One region of the Sporosarcina koreensis genome, then DNA from elsewhere that is predicted to be linked to it. Evidence: a T-box and tRNA genes for the amino acid it is inferred to sense, from the RefSeq annotation. Region 1 holds a T-box; the other holds one or more tRNA genes.
The links. A T-box is a leader RNA that pairs with one kind of tRNA and senses whether it is charged. The one in region 1 lies ahead of argS (arginine--tRNA ligase), so its partner is inferred to be a tRNA-Arg.
Positions count from the first base shown of each region.

Region 2: it has a tRNA-Arg gene. The T-box ahead of argS (arginine--tRNA ligase) is inferred to sense a tRNA for this amino acid. The anticodon was not compared.

Region 1 covers NZ_JBHSNP010000029.1:353,527-363,516, forward strand. Annotated here, with positions in the region: gene ACFPTP_RS17505 (DUF3221 domain-containing protein) at 29-1,210, opposite strand; gene ACFPTP_RS17510 (DUF3221 domain-containing protein) at 1,454-2,602, opposite strand; T-box leader at 2,700-2,916, shown strand; gene argS (arginine--tRNA ligase) at 2,964-4,628, shown strand; gene ACFPTP_RS17520 (alanine/glycine:cation symporter family protein) at 4,685-6,070, opposite strand; gene ACFPTP_RS17525 (FtsX-like permease family protein) at 6,353-8,293, opposite strand; gene ACFPTP_RS17530 (ABC transporter ATP-binding protein) at 8,271-9,047, opposite strand; gene ACFPTP_RS17535 (sensor histidine kinase) at 9,149-9,990, opposite strand, start outside.
Region 2 covers NZ_JBHSNP010000008.1:122,086-132,075, reverse strand. Annotated here, with positions in the region: rRNA gene rrf (5S ribosomal RNA) at 52-167, shown strand; tRNA gene ACFPTP_RS03795 (tRNA-Val) at 373-448, shown strand; tRNA gene ACFPTP_RS03790 (tRNA-Thr) at 471-546, shown strand; tRNA gene ACFPTP_RS03785 (tRNA-Lys) at 554-629, shown strand; tRNA gene ACFPTP_RS03780 (tRNA-Leu) at 660-741, shown strand; tRNA gene ACFPTP_RS03775 (tRNA-Gly) at 750-824, shown strand; tRNA gene ACFPTP_RS03770 (tRNA-Leu) at 834-922, shown strand; tRNA gene ACFPTP_RS03765 (tRNA-Arg) at 941-1,017, shown strand; tRNA gene ACFPTP_RS03760 (tRNA-Pro) at 1,023-1,099, shown strand; tRNA gene ACFPTP_RS03755 (tRNA-Ala) at 1,110-1,185, shown strand; tRNA gene ACFPTP_RS03750 (tRNA-Met) at 1,206-1,279, shown strand; tRNA gene ACFPTP_RS03745 (tRNA-Ile) at 1,288-1,364, shown strand; tRNA gene ACFPTP_RS03740 (tRNA-Ser) at 1,384-1,476, shown strand; tRNA gene ACFPTP_RS03735 (tRNA-Met) at 1,668-1,742, shown strand; tRNA gene ACFPTP_RS03730 (tRNA-Asp) at 1,746-1,821, shown strand; tRNA gene ACFPTP_RS03725 (tRNA-Phe) at 1,902-1,977, shown strand; tRNA gene ACFPTP_RS03720 (tRNA-Gly) at 1,984-2,057, shown strand; tRNA gene ACFPTP_RS03715 (tRNA-Ile) at 2,059-2,132, shown strand; tRNA gene ACFPTP_RS03710 (tRNA-Asn) at 2,139-2,213, shown strand; tRNA gene ACFPTP_RS03705 (tRNA-Ser) at 2,223-2,313, shown strand; tRNA gene ACFPTP_RS03700 (tRNA-Glu) at 2,323-2,394, shown strand; gene ACFPTP_RS03695 (TraR/DksA C4-type zinc finger protein) at 2,701-3,438, opposite strand; gene ACFPTP_RS03690 (1,4-dihydroxy-2-naphthoate polyprenyltransferase) at 3,605-4,516, opposite strand; gene ACFPTP_RS03685 (isochorismate synthase) at 4,712-6,097, shown strand; gene menD (2-succinyl-5-enolpyruvyl-6-hydroxy-3-cyclohexene-1-carboxylic-acid synthase) at 6,090-7,802, shown strand; gene menH (2-succinyl-6-hydroxy-2,4-cyclohexadiene-1-carboxylate synthase) at 7,795-8,616, shown strand; gene menB (1,4-dihydroxy-2-naphthoyl-CoA synthase) at 8,635-9,453, shown strand; gene ACFPTP_RS03665 (o-succinylbenzoate--CoA ligase) at 9,527-9,990, shown strand, end outside.

The sequences.
Region 1 (9,990 bases):
ACCGCCAGAAGTGACGGTTGCCCCCAATTTATTGATCTGCAACTTCCAGCGTTGCTTCCTTGTCATCTTGCATTATCTTTAAAATCCACTTCGTTTCTTTCTCATCAAAAGTAATTTCTTGAATAACCAAGAAGCCAAATGTTGTTTTCCCATCGGTCATTTCGATGGCCTTCGCCACAGCCTGCGATTCGGAAAGCGTTGCACCAGCCGGTTTATAATCCGGCAATACCTCCACAAACTTCGCCTTCCCCTGGCCTGGAAGGGATAACATTATCCCTCCGGATGCCTCCACTTTGACACGTTGCCCTATTTGCAGCTTATCTGCTTCAGGAAACTCATAATAAACAGCACCTTCTGTTCCGCCCGCAACAAAAATCTTCCCTTCACCAGCGGACAATATGAATCCGCCTTCCGTCACCGGAGTATCCGTGAATGTCTCTTCAGGCATGATGATGCTGGATTCACCAGGCTCCGCAACTATTCTGCCATCTTGTTCAAAATGGAACTTGTTGTCCGGGAACATTCCCTCCAGTTCCTTTTGCTGCGCTGGTTTCAGAAAGTCATGGCTGATTTCCACGACTCCAGTAATTGTATTAACCGATAATCCATATGACCCCCGTTCCGATCTCATCCCTTTCAGCGCTAGTCCGACTTCATCCTGTTGTTCATGCAGTTCCTTTTGTGTATGCGGGCTACGGAAAATATAGATCGGCTCCGCTAGGATTTCGCCTGCATCCACTTTCGGTTGCAGCTCATCAAGCAACTTTTGCACACGCTCATCCGGCTCCTTCACGCCGATCCAAATGCCGGATTGCTCCGCACCACTCATTTGATTTTCAAAAAAGAGGATGCCTTCGTTTTCGAAACTTTCGTGGCCGCCATAGACCTTCTCCATCGCCTCTATTGCGATCGGTCCCTCGATTGCCTGCACCGCCATATCCTCCGCCAATTCTGGATTCGGTTCTCCGTATAATCCCTCTTTGTATTCATAGCTTTCCGTTTGTGCAGCAGCTGCCTTGTCCCGTTTAGGCGATTCTTTAACTGTTTGCTTCAATTCAGCAATGACTTCGCGTCCACTCACTTTTTTCAACGTCTTCCATCCGCTCTCCTCAACCGCACCATTTTTCAGGGTTGCACCCGAGCCAGCCGTTCCACATCCTCCTAGCAATAAAACAGCACTTACCGTTATCAAAGACATTCTATATTTCATTCCAAAACCTCCCAGTCAATAAATTAGACGGGCAACCCTAGTTAACGTTACGCATTTTTTGTTCCAAAATCGTTTATCACCGTTCAGGCACACTTTACCACCAATTAGAAGGAGTTTTTCACCGCTTAGACAACCATTATCACCGCTCATCCGAGGTTTATCACCACTCAAGCAGCATTTATCACCGTTCGTACACTTTTCCCCTTTAAAAAAACCGCCAACAAGTGACGGTTTCTCAAACTTCTATTGATCCTCAACTTCCAACGTCCCTTCCCCGTCATCCGGCCAAAACTTGAATACCCACTTCTTTTCATTTTCATCAAACGTAACTTCCTCGATCAGAACAAAGCCATTCGACAATTTCTCACCGGCTATGTCCATTGCTTTCGCTACAGCTTGTGACTCGGAAAGCTTTGCATTCGCCGGCTTATAGTCCGGCAAAACTTCCACAAACTTTGCAGTTCCATGTCCAGGATACGATTTCGAAATCATTCCTGATGCTTCCACATTCACACGCTGGCCGACTTTCAATTTGTCGGCTTCCGGGAATTTGTAAAAGACAGGGTCTTCAGTTCCGCCTGCTACAAAAATTTTTCCATCGCCGGCGGCCAATACGAATCCACCTTCACTCACCGGAGTATCCGTGTATGTTTGTTCAGGAGCAATAAGGGTTGATTCCCCCGGCTCCGCGACCATCCTTCCATCTTGCTCGAAATTGATCGTATAGTCGGCGAATAAATTCCGCAACTCCTCTTGTTGCTCCGGTTTCAGGAAATCATGGGTGACATCAATATCACCTGTTTTGACATTGACGTAAAGGTTGAAAGATCCCAGCTCCGATTCGATGCCTTTCAATACTTCCGCAACTTCCTCCTGTTGATCATAAAGTTCCTTTTCCGTATGAGGGCTACGGAAGATATAAATCGCTTCCGCTAGAATTTCGCCTGCATCCACTTGTGGCTGTAATAGATCAAGTAATTGTTGAACACGTTCATCCGGCTCCTTGATCCCGATCCACACGCCGGATTGATCAGCACCTCCCGTTTGATATTCATTGAAGATGACGCCTTCATGATGAATCCCACCCTCGCCGTAAACTTTTTCCACCGCCTCGAAGACAGCGAGCCCTTCAATTGCTTTGACATTTAGATCTTCCACCGTTTCTTTCGAAGGCTCCTCAACCCCAGGGGGCGTTTCTATAGTCGCCCTCTCGTCCCGTTTAGGCGTCTCTTCAACGGTTTGCTGCAGTTCGGCAATGATTTCACGTCCACTCACTTTTTTCAACGTTGGCCACTCGCCATCTTCAACCGCAGCATTTTTCGGTGATGCATCCGTTCCACATCCTCCCAACAATAAAGCAGCGATAAACAAAGTTGATAAGATATTTTTCATTCCGATACCTCCCGCTTATTAAGTTAGACGAATGAGTCGTGTAAAAGTTTCGACAATTCCCTATTGACACCTAGCCTCCAATTTGATACATTCAACTACAATATCGATGACGAAGAGAGTAATGGGTCGGAACTTCTGTAGCGAGCCGGGGTTGGTGGGAGCCTGGCGGGGTGGATTCATGAAGCGCACTTCGGAGATGCTTTTCTGAATGAAGTAGGAGAAGCCGGTGACTCGCCGTTAGGAGAAAGGGGCCTCTATCCATACATGACAGGGGCAATTTGAGTGGTACCGCGGAACAAGCTTTCGTCTCATTTATTGAGATTGAAGGCTTTTTATTTTTCCTGAAAAGGGGTTCATATAAATGAAAAACGATATTTTACAAGCTTTACAGACAGTCAGCCCAATCCAATTGGAGGAGCATATGCTGGAGCGGCCGGCCAATTCAAAATTAGGCGATTTTGCATTGCCTTGTTTTCCGTTCGCAAAAGTCTTGCGGAAATCCCCCGTTGCCATCGCGGAAGAAATTGCGAGTTCCGTTAAGCACCCGTTGATCCGCAAAGCAGAAGCCGTGAATGGGTACGTCAATCTTTTCATGGATCGGGAAGTTATCGCCGATTCGCTCCTTCAAACAATCCTTAAGCAATCCGCCGCATACGGATCATCCAATGAAGGCAACGGCGGAGTGGTGACAATCGATCTATCCTCGCCAAATATCGCAAAACCGTTTTCGATGGGGCATCTGCGCTCAACAGTCATCGGGAATTCCATCGCTTTATTGCTCGAGGGAAATGGCTACCAGCCGGTGAAAATCAACTACATCGGTGATTGGGGCACGCAATTCGGGAAGTTGCTCACCGCGTACCGGAAATGGGGCAACGAGGAAGATGTCCGTAAAGAGCCCATCAAGACATTACTGAATCTGTACATCCGTTTTCACGAAGAAGCAGAGGCGGATCCTTCCTTGAACGATGAAGGACGCGCCGCATTCAAAGTACTTGAGGACGGCGATGCCGACGCACTCGCTCTGTGGGAATGGTTCAAAACCGAGTCATTGAAAGAATTCCAAAGGATTTATGATTTGCTCGGCGTCTCCTTTGATTCCTATAACGGAGAGGCGTATTACAACGACAAAATGGAACCGGTCGTGCAAGAACTCGAAGACAAGGGGCTATTGGTCGAATCGGACGGTGCCATGGTCGTGGAAATGGAAGACGGCATGCCTCCTTGTTTGATTAAAAAATCGGATGGAGCGACGTTGTACGCAACACGTGATTTGGCTGCTGCCATCGATCGAAAAAACAAGTACGACTTCGTCAAATCCATTTACGTCGTCGGGAATGAACAAAGCCTCCACTTCACACAAGTAAAGAAAGTGCTCAACAAAATGGGCCATGAATGGGCGAACGACATCGTTCACGTACCATTCGGGCTCATCTTGCAAGGCGGCAAGAAGATGTCGACGCGGAAAGGCAAGATTGTCCTGCTTGAGGAAGTCTTGAAAGAAGCGATTGCACTCGCACAGAAAAACATTCAGGAGAAGAATCCGGCGCTTGCCAATCAATCCGAAGTGGCAGAAGCTGTCGGAGTCGGCGCCATCCTTTTCAGCGACTTGAAACAGCATCGGAAGCATGACATCGAATTCGATCTTGAAACAATGCTTCAGACAGAAGGCGAAACGGGTCCATATGTCCAATATGCGCATGCGCGAGCGAACTCCATCGTGCGGAAAGCGGGAGCAACCGACGAGTTCGCGATTAACGAAGTGAACGATCACGAATGGGATATCGTCAAACTGCTGAGCCAATTCCCGCAAGCAGTCAAGCGCGCGAACGACGAATTGGATCCTTCCGTCATCGCAAAATACGCGGTTGACCTCGCCCAAGCGTTTAACTCGTTTTATGGGAATGTGCAAGTCTTGTCCGACTCCGCAAACAAGGCATACCGAACTGCGCTAACCGAATGTGTCATCATCGTATTGAAAGAATCATTGCGCCTGCTTGGCATGAGAGCGCCTGAAGAGATGTAAGTACAAAGTAAAAAGCAATCGTTCCACCATTCACTGGCGGGACGATTGCTTTCAATTCATTTATCCTTCCAACATTCGGCACCTTTCAAACTAGGATCCGCTTTAAACACGGGATTCTTCCCTTGTTTCCGCTGCTTCGTATAATCATCCAACACGTGGAAAGCGACTTTTCCGAGAAGAAGGATGACGAGAAGATTTATGATTGCCATAAGGCCCATGAACAAGTCCGCCATGCTCCAGACGATATCCACTTTTGCCATTGCACCGAACATGACCATTACAAGAACCGCAATTCGGTAAAACGTCATCCACGACTTATGCGCATTGATGAACTCGATGTTCGTTTCACCGTAATAGTAATTCCCGATGATCGAGCTAAACGCGAAGAACAAGATTGCGATTGCGACAAAATAGGGCGCCCAAGAACCGACATGAACGGCCATGGAGGACTGCGTCAGCAAAATGCCGCTCTCCTCTCCTTTGTCATATAGGCCCGCAAGAATAATGATGAATGCGGTCGCTGAACAAATGATGATCGTATCGAAAAAAACGCCAAGGCTTTGAACAAGACCTTGCTTCGCCGGGTGCGTGGCACTCGCCGTTGCAGCAGCGTTCGGCACACTCCCCATCCCAGCCTCATTCGAGAATAAACCACGCCGGATCCCCTGCATCATAGCTGCCCCGACACCACCTCCAGCCATTTCCTTAATGCCGAAAGCATGCTCGAAAATCAAGGCAATCATAGCGGGCACTTCCGTAATATTTATGATGACGACAAATAAAGCGATAAGAATATAAAACGTTGCCATGATCGGAACAATCGCTTGCGTCACTTTCACGATCCGCTTCACACCGCCGAAAATGATGACCGCCGTCAAAATGACGAGTATCAAACCGACTGCCCAATAAGGAATATTGAAAACATCATTGAACGATTGACTGATCGTGTTCGATTGGACCGAGTTGAAAATGAATCCAAAACACATCGTCAGGAGAATCGCGAAAACGATTCCGAGCTTCCGAAGGCCTAGCGCCTTCTCCATGTAATATGCCGGCCCTCCGCGGAATGTATCGCTGTCCCGCACTTTATACACTTGTGCTAGCGCGCTTTCCACGAACGCCGTCGCCATGCCGATGACGGCGATCACCCACATCCAGAAAACGGCGCCCGGCCCGCCAATTCCAATGGCAAGCGCCACGCCGGTGACATTTCCCGTTCCGACCCGCGAAGCAGCACTGATTGTGAACGCCTGAAACGCCGAAACTCCATGGTCGCCCTCCTTCTTCTCGAAGATGAGACGGAACATCTCCCCGAAAAGGCGAATTTGGACAAACTTCGTCCGAAGAGTAAAATAAAGACCGATGACAAGTAGAAGACCAATCAATATATAAGTCCAAATAAAATCATTCGCCGGCCCGACGAGCCACTCCAATACACGCATCAAAAACACTCCTTCCAATTCACGAGTCTCCAACTCTCTACCCTTTTCATCCTTGGAAATCACCTGCTTCAAGAAGAAAAGCAACCGAGTCGGCATGGGCTCGATTGCTTGGATTGGTTATCACCGACTTAGGGCGGTTTACCACCGACTTTGGGCACTTTACCACCGATTCGGGCGAGTTTACCACCGATTCTCGGCACTTTACCACCGATTAGGGCGAGTTTACCACCGACTCTCAGCACTTTACCACCGAATCGTCATTTTTCACAGGCTTTTCGCCAATCAAAGCGCAGCCTTCACCGTCTTCCGATAATATCCGACCGTCAAAAATGCGAACACGAGATAAATCAACGCATAGATGCCCATGGCGATGGATGCGGGCAATGTAATGTCGGACATGAACATGAAGGATGCCGCTTTTATCGCAAAAATCGAGTGCAGCAAGCCAATCAGCAACGGCAAGCCGAAGACGAATACTTGCTTACGGACGATGCCGCGCATAATGTCCTGCACGGTGAAGCCCAGTTGGCGCAACGTTGCATAGCTGCTTTTCTCCTGCTCCGCTTCCGTCATTTGCTTAAAGTATAAAATGCTGCCTGTCGAAATGAGGAACACGAGCCCCAAGAAACCGGAGATGAAAATGAATAGGCCATTATTCTCCATGCCCGAAGCGTATTGGGAATAGTAATCAAATCCGTGCTGTTCATCTTCCTCATTCATTCGCTTGAAAATCGCGGAAGCTTCGGCAAGCTGATCTCGTTCCAACACATCGATGGCGTAGGTGTTTAAAATGCGCCACTCATTTTCATCATTCAGAAATAGAGCTTTTAATTCTTGATAAAATTCATCTTTTACAATAAGTTGAGTCGCCGCTGCAGAATTCAATGCATTTCCTTCGTTCACTTTCACAACTTTCATGTCAGATTCTATTTCTGCATTCGATAATTTGACATTGAATGGAACTTCCATCGTTTTCAACAACCAATAGATACTCGCATCATAAAGGTACGCGGCATCGGAATGGGGAATTTGAATATCCACTCCCGCTTGCTGCAATTGTTTGTCGCTTATTATTTTTGCCCCAAACGAATTGGACATCAATTCCGATACACTGCCACCTTCAAATTCCCCGTCCACTTCCAGCGTTTCAACTGTTGCAGACGTATACGTAATCTCTTGCTTATCCAGTTCGCCGATGAATTTCTCTGCAGAGCCTTGACCGTCTTCATACCAAAAATCATCAAATGAAAAATCAAACGGATAAATCAGGCGGACTTCCTTTTCCGTTGAATAATAAAGGGAGTACACGCCCGCCAACATTGTCAGCGTCATTGCGGACAATACTGTAATGATCGTCAATGAATTCGCATTCCCCTTCATCCGATGCATGATCGGCGCAAGCGACAAGCTGTTATACAGTCCGAGATGGCCTTGCTTTCTTTTGCGGATTTGATAAAGCACCCAGCTGATCGCGACGCGGAACAATAAATACGTACCGAGGATTGTTGAAGCCAAAACGACGATCATATTGATGAGCAGCCAGGCATTCAACATCCGTCCGGATAACCAGTAACCGAATGCGATGAGTGCCATCCCTAAAATTGCTAGAAAGGTTGATCTGAATGCTTTCGGCTTCTTCGGATGCTCGCCGGTTTTCTCTGCATTGAATAATCCAAGCAACGTATTGCGGTAGACCGCAACGAGCATTTGCATCGATGTAAGAATCGTAATTCCAAGGAATACAATGACCGTCTGGATGACTGCCGCCGTCGAGAACGTCACTTCAATAAAACCGTCGAATCCGATGAGCTTCATTAACAACAATAAAAACACGCGTGATACAAGAATTCCCGCGCCAATCCCGATCGCCAAAGCTCCTGCGCTTAGCAAAGCGTTTTCGATGATCAACAAACGCGAGACAGAACCTTTCGTCAGGCCAATCAATTGATAGAGCCCGATTTCACGGCTCCTTCTTTTCAAGAAAATCGCATTCGCATAGACAACGAAAATTCCTGCGATGAATAATAATAGAATTCCTGCCACTTTGAACGCCGCACCCATGCTGCCGCCTGATCGCGCCACAACCGACGGGTCATGCTGCAAAGTCGCAAAAACGAAATACAGGACGACGCTTAAAATAAGCGCGAAAAAGTAGAGATAGTAATGCTTGATGTTTTTCCGCATGCTGCGGATGACAAGGTCAAAGAGCGTCAACGCTGTCACCCCCGAGGACACCTTGCACATTCAGGATTTCCTGGAAGAAGGCCTGTCTCGTTTTGTCGCCGCGGTACAGCTCCGAGTAGATGTTGCCGTCTTTCAGGAAGACAACCCGGCTGCAATAGCTCGATGCGACGGGGTCATGCGTCACCATCATGATCGTGACGCCACGTTGTTTATTGACGTCTTCCAAAGTCCCGAGCAAGGATGACGCCGATTTCGAGTCAAGCGCGCCTGTCGGTTCATCCGCGAACACCATCGACGGCTTGTTAATGAGCGCCCGCGCTGCAGACGTCCGCTGTTTTTGACCGCCGGAGATTTCGTGTGGATATTTATCCGCCAATTCCTTGATGCCTAAAATATCTGCGATTGATTTGAATTGGTCTTCCGCCACCCGCTTTTTCATTTTGCCGAGCGACACCGGCAACAGGATATTCTCCTTCACTGTCAATGTATCGAGGAGATTATAATCTTGGAAGATGAACCCTAATTTATCGCGCCTGAATGCGGATAGTTCCCTGTCCTTCATCTTCGAAATATCAGCATCTCCAATGAGAATCGACCCTTCCGTCGTACGGTCGATCGTCGCGAGGACATTCAACAGCGTCGTTTTCCCGGCACCCGATGCGCCCATGATCCCGACGAACTCCCCTTCCATCACACGTAGGTCGATTCCTTTCAATACTTGTTGCACATTGCCGCGAGTCCCGAACGATTTGCGGACATTCCGTGCGTGTAAAACTGTTTTATGTTGTTCCATCATTGTCCCCTCCCTGTTTGCTGTACCTTAATTGTATCGGGCGGACTTTTTCCCGTCGTGCGATTCAGATGACAAACAGGCCGGCCAATGTGACATTATTGTCACGTTCGGGTTGCGTCGAATTCATTTTCGGTTGAAAACGTCATGTTCATCGTCGTTCCTTCGTTCATTCCAGATTGCGCCGACAGGGAAATCCCGATTTTCTTAGCCACTTGTTGGGCAAGATACAAACCGAGTCCCGTCGCCGCATTATGAAGCCTTCCCGTGCCCCCGGTGAACCCTTTGTCGAAAATACGGGGCAAATCGTGAGACGGGATTCCCGGACCTGCGTCTTTGATGGATAAAACCGGATGTCCCTCCGTTGTATGGACTGCCTTAATGCAGATGGTGCCCCCGTCCGGACTGTATTTCACAGCGTTCGTCAACAATTGGCGGATGATGAAGCGACACCATTTGCTGTCCGTGAGTACTTCCCTCTCCTCGCCTTCGAGTTCAACCGCGATATTTTTCTCGATGCACCAAGATCGAAGCTCGCGGATTTCCGGTGTGATGAGCTGCTGCACTTCAATTTTCTCCAATACATAATCCGTATTGAGCGACGGCAAACGTGAAATATATAGCTGCCGGTCGATGAGTAAATGGACACGGAGCCAATCGGACTCGACTTTCCGGATGGCCGGATCTTGCCGATTCGCATCGATCGTCATTTTCATCGATGTGAGCGGCGCCTTCACTTCGTGCACCCAAGCCGCGGTATAATCGCTTTCCATAAGGTTGGCGGCATTCATTTCCGACAACTTCTTCAAATGATCTTGTGCAACTTGCTGCAGCAGATCGTTGATTGTTTCGTCTCGATTGAAAAGCGGTTCCGGCAGTCCTTCCTGCCAATCCCGTGAACGGTCCTCCGCTTGATGCTGGAGCCCTCTCATGTATTGCGTCTCTT
Region 2 (9,990 bases), on a different contig from region 1:
TTTCATCAGAATTGGTATAATCAATATTGTCTTGATTGAAAGGCGATATGGTCTGGTGATGAAGGCGAAGAGGTCACACCCGTTCCCATACCGAACACGGAAGTTAAGCTCTTCAGCGCCGATGGTAGTAGGGGGCTTCCCCCTGTGAGAGTAGGACGTCGCCGGGCCGAACCAATTCATTACATAGTAAATGGACAAGCATTAATGCTGCAGACGCAGTAACGAGAAGCTTATCGCAACTCCCCGTTAAAATCGGGAGAAGCGAACAGGACAAGGAAGCGATTGAGAGAGGGAAGGAGCGTACTACAGTACGTGACTGACTGATCGAATGAAGCTGACGCAGTAATGAGAAGCTTATCGCGATTTTAACATGGAGGATTAGCTCAGCTGGGAGAGCACCTGCCTTACAAGCAGGGGGTCGGCGGTTCGAACCCGTCATCCTCCACCATAATATTTCAAACTAATAAATCGCCGGTGTAGCTCAGTTGGTAGAGCAACTGACTTGTAATCAGTAGGTCGTGGGTTCGACTCCTATCGCCGGCACCACTTTTATGAGCCATTAGCTCAGTCGGTAGAGCATCTGACTTTTAATCAGAGGGTCGCAGGTTCGAATCCTGCATGGCTCACCATTTCTTGACTCTCTGTCTTGATACAAATATGCGGGTGTGGTGGAACTGGCAGACACGCTAGACTTAGGATCTAGTGCCGTAAGGCGTGGGGGTTCGACTCCCTTCACCCGCACTTTCAATGCGGAAGTAGTTCAGTGGTAGAATACGACCTTGCCAAGGTCGGGGTCGCGGGTTCGAATCCCGTCTTCCGCTCCATTTATTTGCGCCGGGGTGGCGGAACTGGCAGACGCACAGGACTTAAAATCCTGCGGTAGGTGACTACCGTACCGGTTCGATTCCGGTTCTCGGCACCAATAAAATTATCATATTATGCGCCCGTAGCTCAATTGGATAGAGCGTCTGACTACGGATCAGAAGGTTGTGGATTCGAATTCTTCCGGGCGCGCCATTATACGGGAAGTAGCTCAGCTTGGTAGAGCACTTGGTTTGGGACCAAGGGGTCGCAGGTTCGAATCCTGTCTTCCCGACCACTTCTTAAATGGGGCCTTAGCTCAGCTGGGAGAGCGCCTGCCTTGCACGCAGGAGGTCAGCGGTTCGATCCCGCTAGGCTCCACCAATTATCTTAATACTTTTCCTGGCGGCGTAGCTCAGCTGGCTAGAGCGTACGGTTCATACCCGTAAGGTCGGGGGTTCGATCCCCTCTGCCGCCATCCTAAAAGGACCTTTAGCTCAGTTGGTTAGAGCAGACGGCTCATAACCGTCCGGTCGCAGGTTCGAGTCCTGCAAGGTCCACCACTATTTGAATAGTCATCACGGAGGAATACCCAAGCCTGGCTGAAGGGATCGGTCTTGAAAACCGACAGGGGTGTTAAAGCCCGCGGGGGTTCGAATCCCTCTTCCTCCGCCATATATTTTTAAAGCAGCAAAAGTGGTTATGGAATACAACTGAATAGTAGGATTTGAAATTCCTACAACTAACATTATCGCGGGGTGGAGCAACGAGCATAGCAACGGATGCGAGTAACACCGACAGCGAAGCGTAAGGTGTCTCTTATGCAAATAGCGTAGCAAGTATTAAGAAGTAAGTATTAACATTATCGCGGGGTGGAGCAGTGGTAGCTCGTCGGGCTCATAACCCGAAGGTCGCAGGTTCAAATCCTGCCCCCGCAACCAAAAGGTCCCGTGGTGTAGCGGTTAACATGCCTGCCTGTCACGCAGGAGATCGCCGGTTCGATCCCGGTCGGGACCGCCATTTTCTTTCATTACATACGATTTGATGATTGCAGATTTCTAAGTGACTCTAGAGAAATTATCAGTTTACCAAATCAATGTGGCTCAGTAGCTCAGTCGGTAGAGCAAAGGACTGAAAATCCTTGTGTCGGCGGTTCGATTCCGTCCTGAGCCACCATTCCTTGCGGGTGTAGTTTAGTGGTAAAACCTCAGCCTTCCAAGCTGATGATGAGGGTTCGATTCCCTTCACCCGCTCCATGGGCCTATAGCTCAGCTGGTTAGAGCGCACGCCTGATAAGCGTGAGGTCGGTGGTTCGAGTCCACTTAGGCCCATCATATTCCGCAGTAGCTCAGTGGTAGAGCAATCGGCTGTTAACCGATCGGTCGTAGGTTCGAGTCCTACCTGCGGAGCCAATTTTATACGGGGAAGTACTCAAGAGGCTCAAGAGGCGCCCCTGCTAAGGGCGTAGGTCGCGAAAGCGGCGCGAGGGTTCGAATCCCTCCTTCTCCGCCATATATGATTGGCCCCTTGGTCAAGCGGTTAAGACACCGCCCTTTCACGGCGGTAACACGGGTTCGAATCCCGTAGGGGTCATACTAGTTTCAAATGAAAAACAGGCTAAGAAAAAATGTTGCATTTTTTCTTAGCCTGTTTTTTTCTATTCGTATCAAATTAATTACGTGACGACCTGGATTGGGCGCGCAAAGTCCTACATTGGACGCAAAACAGACTGCTTTGGGCGTAAGAAAACCTACATTGGGCGAAGAATGATCCGCTTTGGGCGCTTAAAGGTCAATTATAGGCGCTAAATGGTCCACTTTGGGCGTATGGCGTATGAGGCCTCACTTTGGGCGAAGGCATTCCCCGACACGCTGCTTTCTGACGAGTATTCCACTCTCGTCACTTTTCCTCACCCGTATAACTATCCCTGCGATGATAGGGAATATCCCCTAAAGGAGATTCCAATCCTTCATCGTCTAATTTGCCTTCATATTCCTCAGATATATCTGATCTTACAAATCCTCGCTTTTCGCCTGTGATGTCGGTGCTGACGAACTCTTCCACTTCTTCCGCCGCTCCGTCCAATATTTCATCATCATAAAGAGTATTATAGTCATCATGATCTCCTATAAAATCGGATGGTGTTTCGGATGTACCCGATTTAGCTATTTCCTGAAAGCTGTCCTGGCTGTCCCTATAAATGCCCTCTCGTCTGTCTGCATATGAGTTCGGATTGGCCATGATCAATCGATCCTCTTCCGATGGTCTGTCGTCCGGTACATCCTGTTCCGGCGTATGATCAATGCAGTATGTTGTATAAGGGAGCGCTTCCAGCCGTTCGAATGGGATTTCCTTCTTACACTCTTCGCAATATCCGTATGTCCCATTCTTCAAAGCCTGCAAAGCATACTCCACTTTGCCGGCTTCATCGCCTGCGTGCACATTCAAAGCGAGATCCTTTTCCCTTTCAAATAGCTCCGTGCCCATGTCGGCAGGGTGATTGTCATACGTAGATAATTCTCCTACTTCTTCCCGTGCGGAATCCCGAATGTCTGTTTCATTTTCCGTTTTCTGAAATTGTGATTTCATTTCCAGTAAACTTTCCTTGAGTTCTGTTTTCTGTTGCTCCGTTAACATGTTCAGCACATCCTTTTATGTTAGTTGCGTTAGTATGCTCATCGCACAATGACTTCATAATGAATCGTTGTATCATCTCAATTCCTTTTGAATCGATGAACTAAACATGGAAGACAAATACAGACAAAAAAATGGACTCGCAACTAGTTGCAAGTCCATCGATACCTTATAGAAATTGTCCGATCAGTATGCTGATACCGAGCAATAAACCGAAAAGAGTATTTGTCACAGCCGTATTCTTCATCGCAGGCATGACCTGTAAAGGAAGCAGATGAGCGCGGAAGGTGGCAATGGCATTTATCGGTTTACGTACACTCAGAAATACGAGCAATGCCCAAGGGGTAAGATATCCTAAAACAATGAGTATGATTATCCAGCAATAAGAAACGATAAAGAATGAAGCAAGGATCGTAATCGCATTGGATCTCCCTACAAGGATGGCCAGCGTCTTCCTGCCGCCTTCTTTATCACCTTCCAAGTCGCGGATGTTGTTTGCCATCATGATGGCAGCGACGAGGAGCATGCTCGGAATCGAAATGAGAACAGCGTCTGTCGTCACTACGCCTGTCTGTATATAAAAGGCGATAAGGATCAGCAGCATGCCCATGACTACTCCGGATACAAGTTCTCCGAAAGGCGTGTAAGCGATCGGAATCGGTCCGCCTGTGTACAAGTAGCCGATCAGCATTGAAATGGCTCCGACGAGTGCAAGCATCCAAGAGGTCTCAAGGCAAATATAAATCCCGATCAGAACGGATATAGCATACAGCGCAAGCGCAATTTGCAAAACGGTTTTCGGCTTTACGCCGTTACGGACGATTGTCCCTCCGATTCCGACGGAGTTTTCGTTGTCCAATCCCCGTTTGAAGTCGTAGTATTCATTGAACATATTCGTAGCCATCTGAATGAAAAGACTGGCGATCAGCATGGCGAAAAATAAAGGAAAATGTAATTTTCCGTGAGTCAAAGCAATCATTGTTCCTAGGAAAACCGGAGCGAAAGCCGCAGTCAGAGTATGTGGTCTCGTAAGCTGCCACCATATTCGCCATCCGGAATCAGCTTTAATAGTATGTTGCAATGTATTCTCTCCTATCCTCGTGTTTCCGTTATCCATTGTACTCCAAAACGGCTGAAAGAGGTATCCTTGTTTGCATTATCTATGCGAGAAACACGATATTCCGGTATAATGGAACTAAGAAACTCATTCTTCTACAAAAAAAATAATACGTGTTTCATTGCAAGACGATGGATTGAAGATGAAGGAGAGAAAATGATGGGTCACAAGATGACGGATGTTCGTGAAATACAAAAAGTGATGATATCTCCTAGTACGCGCTTCTTCACGGAAACTGTCGAAGTCGGAAGGATATCACCCTTGTCTTTTTTTGAAGCAGGCGCTTCGCAATACAAAGACAAACGGTTCTACTGGCAAAATGCCGATAAGACATTGACGCTTGTCGGGATTGGACATGCCTATACGTTGGCAACCGCAAAAGCGGGAAGCCGTTTTAAGGATATATCGGAGCAATGGAAGCAGCTATGTTCCATTCTCATAAAAGAAGAAAAAGATATCGATCCTGTCCTATTCGGCGGGTTTTCATTTGATGAGAAAAACAGGAAGGAATCGGAGTGGGAAGGATTCCCGTCCGGTTATTTCGTTGTGCCTTCATTTCAATTGAAAATCGAGGAAGGCAAGACGATGGTTTCGATCAATATGATCACCGATTGTAAAGAAGCCGCTGAGGATTTTGAAAGGCTACGGGAAGAACGCGACAAACTGATCCACATCGCCCAGGTGGAGGAGTTTGATTTTGCGAATGATAATAAGGTCGTCGCTACGACAGAACGGGGTAAGAAGCAGTATTTGGATGCAGTGGAAAACGTCACTGCCTCCATTCGGAAAGGCAAAGCTGACAAGGTCGTCATTGCCAGAGCGCTTGAGCTTCAATTTGAACGCGATTTCAATAACGTCAAAGCATTGCATGCCATTACGAATGAACAGCAGGAGAGCTACCACTTCGGGCTTCAAAGAGGGGGTTCACTGTTCTTTGGTGCAACGCCTGAGCGTCTAATCGAAATCAAAGATGGAAAAGCCTACTCGGCATGTGTAGCCGGATCGATCCGTCGCGGAAAATCCGCCCAGGAAGACCGGGAACTCGGTGAGGAGCTTCTTGGGGATCGCAAAAACCGGGAAGAGCATCAGCACGTCGTCAGCATGATTTCAAATGTGTTTAATAAATATTGCAGCGAAGTGCTCATTCCGAAAACACCGAAGCTGATGAAAATAAGAGATATCCAGCATCTCTACACGCCTGTCCAGGGTACGCTTGGCCAGGAAAATGATATCTTCTCATTCGTGGAGGCATTGCATCCGACTCCGGCGCTTGGAGGGGTTCCGACGAATGTCGCTTTGGAAATCATTCGTCATGAGGAAGGTATGGATAGAGGCTATTACGCAGCTCCAATCGGTTGGATTGATGCCTCAGGCAATGGGGAATTTGCCGTGGCCATCCGTTCTGCGCTGCTAGACGGCGACCGGGCATATCTATACGCGGGGGGAGGAATCGTTGCGGATTCCGTTCCCGAACTGGAATATGACGAAACTTGGGTGAAATTCAGACCGGTATTGCGGGCGCTTGGAGGAAAGCTGAATGGATGAACAACGAATTTTGACGGACCACGTATTACGGATGACAGATACATTGCTGCAGGCAGGCGTGAAGGAGGCAGTCATCAGTCCAGGCTCCCGTTCCACGCCTCTAGCCTATGCTTTCGCTGCGTCAGACAAGATGCAGACCTATATGCAAGTCGATGAACGGTCGGCAGCATATTTTGCGCTAGGTTTAGCGAAGGCATCCGGCCGGCCTGTTGTTCTTTTATGTACATCGGGAACAGCGGCCTCTAACTATCATCCTGCCATTACCGAAGCGTTCTATGCTCGCATTCCGCTCATTGTCCTGACGGCTGACCGTCCACATGAATTGAGGGGCGTTGGCGCACCGCAGGCGATCGATCAACTGAATATGTATGGAAAGCATGTGAAGTTCAGTGTGGACCTTCCAATTGCGGAGGATAATGAAGAGCTGGATTGGTTTTTGGAAAGGCATGTCAATCGCGCCGTCTCCGTTGCATTAACAAAACCGATGGGGCCGATCCATTTGAATATCCCGTTACGGGAGCCGCTGCTCATCGATTTTGATAGGAAATCAAAAGCCTCGACGTTCGTTGAACGGATCCATGGGGAAATTGAACTGACAGCTATTCAAAAACAGTCGCTATCCGCCCTCTTTTCAGAAGCGGAAAGTGGACTGGTCATAGCCGGGGAATTGCCGGTCGGATTTGATAAGGATGCATTCTGGAACTTTGCAAAGCGATTGCAATGGCCCGTGCTATGCGATCCTTTATCCAATTTGAGATCGGAAGTTCCTGAAGACTGCAGAACATTGTGCATCGCTCATTATGATGCGATTTTGAAAAGCGACTTGTTCAAGTCGAATGCAGCTCCCGACACGGTCATCCGTTTCGGTGCACAGCCAGTTTCGAAGCCATTGTCTTTATTTTTGAAGAAATGCCGGCCGGAAGTGTTTATTGCTGTGGATGAATCACCGGAATTCCGGGATTCACTTGGCGTCGTGACACATCATCTTCAATGTTCGCCGGAGTCTGTCTATGACGTGCCAGAACAGCAGGAAGCGTCCTCCTATCGTGAGCAATGGTCTTCTGCTGAACAACTTGCTGAAACCGAAACCCTAAAGTATCAGGGAAGCGCAGGGGATGAAGGGGTCATTGTGAAGACGTTATTCGACATGCTTCCGGATGGCAGTGATGTGATCAGCGGTAGCAGCATGCCAATCCGTGATGTCGACACATTTTTCTGCAAGACGGAGAAGGATATCACGATATTTTCCAATCGAGGAACGAATGGGATTGATGGTGTCGTTTCTACGGCGTTTGGCGTCGAAGCGACACGAAAAAGGCCTACGTACCTGCTTATTGGCGATTTGTCCTTTTTACATGACGTCAATGGGTTGATCGTATCGAGATTCCATAAGACGAATCTAACGATTGTCATATTGAATAACGATGGCGGTGGAATTTTTTCCTATCTTCCACAAGCGAGTGTCGAAAACCATTTCGAAGAATTATTCGGCACACCGACAGGCTTGACGTTCGGACATATCGGGGCGATGTATGACGCACAGTACGCTGCTGTTCATACGGTGGAGGAATTCCAAGCAGAATTGCAAAAAGAAAAGACGAAAGACGTCCGGATCATCGAAGTGTTCACGAACAGACCGGTGAATGTGAAAGCCCACCGTGCCTATTGGGCCGAAGTCGTAAAGGGGCTGGAAGGGAATGAGTGAATTGATTCCAGTCCGAGGGCTGTCCTTCTATGTCGAAGTTGAAGGAGAACCACAGTTGCCCGAGGTCGTCTTTCTACACGGTTTTACAGGAACTTCAGCCACATGGAGGGAAGTTCGGGATGAACTGCAAGGGAAATATCGGACAATTGCGATTGACTTGACGGGGCACGGAAAAACAACCGTTCCCGACAAGCCGGAACGCTATTCGATGGAGGAGCAGATTGAAGATTTGGAAGCCCTTTTTGAGCAATTGAAATTGGATTCCTTTTATTTGGTCGGCTACTCAATGGGCGGCCGCATTTCCCTCGCCTATACGGTGCGTTATCCAAAGCGGGTTCAGGCTTTGATCCTCGAAAGTGCATCTCCGGGCTTGGTGGATGAGCAAGCACGGACAGAACGCAGAGCTGCGGACAAAGCACTCGCCAGTAAGATAATGAAGAGAGGCATCGCCTCTTTTGTTGATAAGTGGGAAAGTATTCCCCTTTTTGAATCTCAAAAAAGCCTTCCCGAGGAAAAAAGGCAGGCTATCCGGAATGAAAGACTTCAACAAAGTGCAACCGGACTTGCAAACAGCCTGCTTGGTATCGGAACTGGCAGCCAGGAATCCTATTGGGAAGCCCTTCATTCGATTCAAAATCCTGTTCTTCTTCTAACAGGCGAGCTGGATGCGAAATTTGTAGCAATTGCCCAGGAAATGAATGACCGATCTCCTGCATGGCGACACATTGTCGTTTCAGGCGCCGGACATGCAATTCACGTGGAAAAACCGCGATTGTTTGCTACAATGATTATGGAGTATTTGCAAGACCTATAATAATGGAGGAGGAAGAACATGACACGTCAATGGGAAACAATCCGTACATATGAAGATATTAAATATGAGAAGTACAACGGCATTGCAAAAGTGACGATCAACCGTCCTGAAGTGCGCAATGCATTCCGTCCTAAAACTGTAATGGAGCTGATCGATGCTTTTTCTCGAGCACGGGATGATAGCAGCATCGGAGTCATCATATTAACAGGAGAAGGTGAAAAGGCATTTTGCTCAGGTGGCGACCAATCTGTCCGTGGACATGGAGGTTATGTCGGAGATGACGAAATCCCACGTCTGAACGTCCTTGACTTGCAAAGATTGATCCGTGTCATACCGAAGCCTGTAGTAGCGATGGTTGCGGGATACGCAATCGGCGGCGGTCATGTGTTGCATGTCGTATGTGATTTAACGATTGCCGCGGACAATGCACGTTTTGGACAAACAGGACCTAAAGTAGGTTCATTTGACGCTGGATATGGCTCGGGTTACTTGGCTCGCATCGTCGGCCATAAAAAAGCTAGAGAAATTTGGTACCTGTGCCGTCAATACGATGCGCAACAAGCATTGGATATGGGCCTCGTAAACACAGTTGTCCCTTATGAGCAATTGGAAGACGAAACGGTTCAATGGTGTGAAGAGATGCTCTCCATGAGCCCGACTGCACTCCGCTTCCTAAAAGCAGCAATGAATGCTGATACGGACGGACTAGCTGGTCTTCAACAAATGGCTGGGGACGCTACTTTGCTTTATTACACAACTGAAGAAGCGAAAGAGGGACGCGACGCATTCAAAGAGAAGCGTAAACCTGACTTCGGCCAATTCCCAAGATTCCCTTAATATTGTAAGCATAGTAAATTATTCAAGCTGCCTGTTCAACTAGGCAGCTTTTCTATTCGAGGAAGGTGAGTGTATGATACCTAATTGGTTGCTGCAAAGGGCTTATTTGACCCCGAATCGGATGGCTCTCTCCTATGAAGACAAGCGATGGACATTCCAGCAGCTTTTAGATGAAGCATCTTTAATTGCACGGAAATTAAGATGGAATGGGTTGAATGAAGGGGATCGGATTGCCTTATTGGGCCGATCAACGCCCGAGATGGTTTTTATCATTCACGGATGTCTGTTGGCTGGGCTCGAAATCGTCATGTTGAACAGCAGGCTGTCTTCGAAAGAAATCTCATGGCAATTAGATGATTGTGACGCTTCCACCTTGCTTGTCGATGATGAGTTTGTTGATCGAATCGATGAGTTGAGCACCCCAAAGCTTACGTTTGCTGCTATCGGATCAAGCGGTGAGGAAAGCTTTTCAATTACTAAGGTATGGGAACCGTCAAGGACGATTACGATCATGTATACTTCAGGCACGACAGGCTA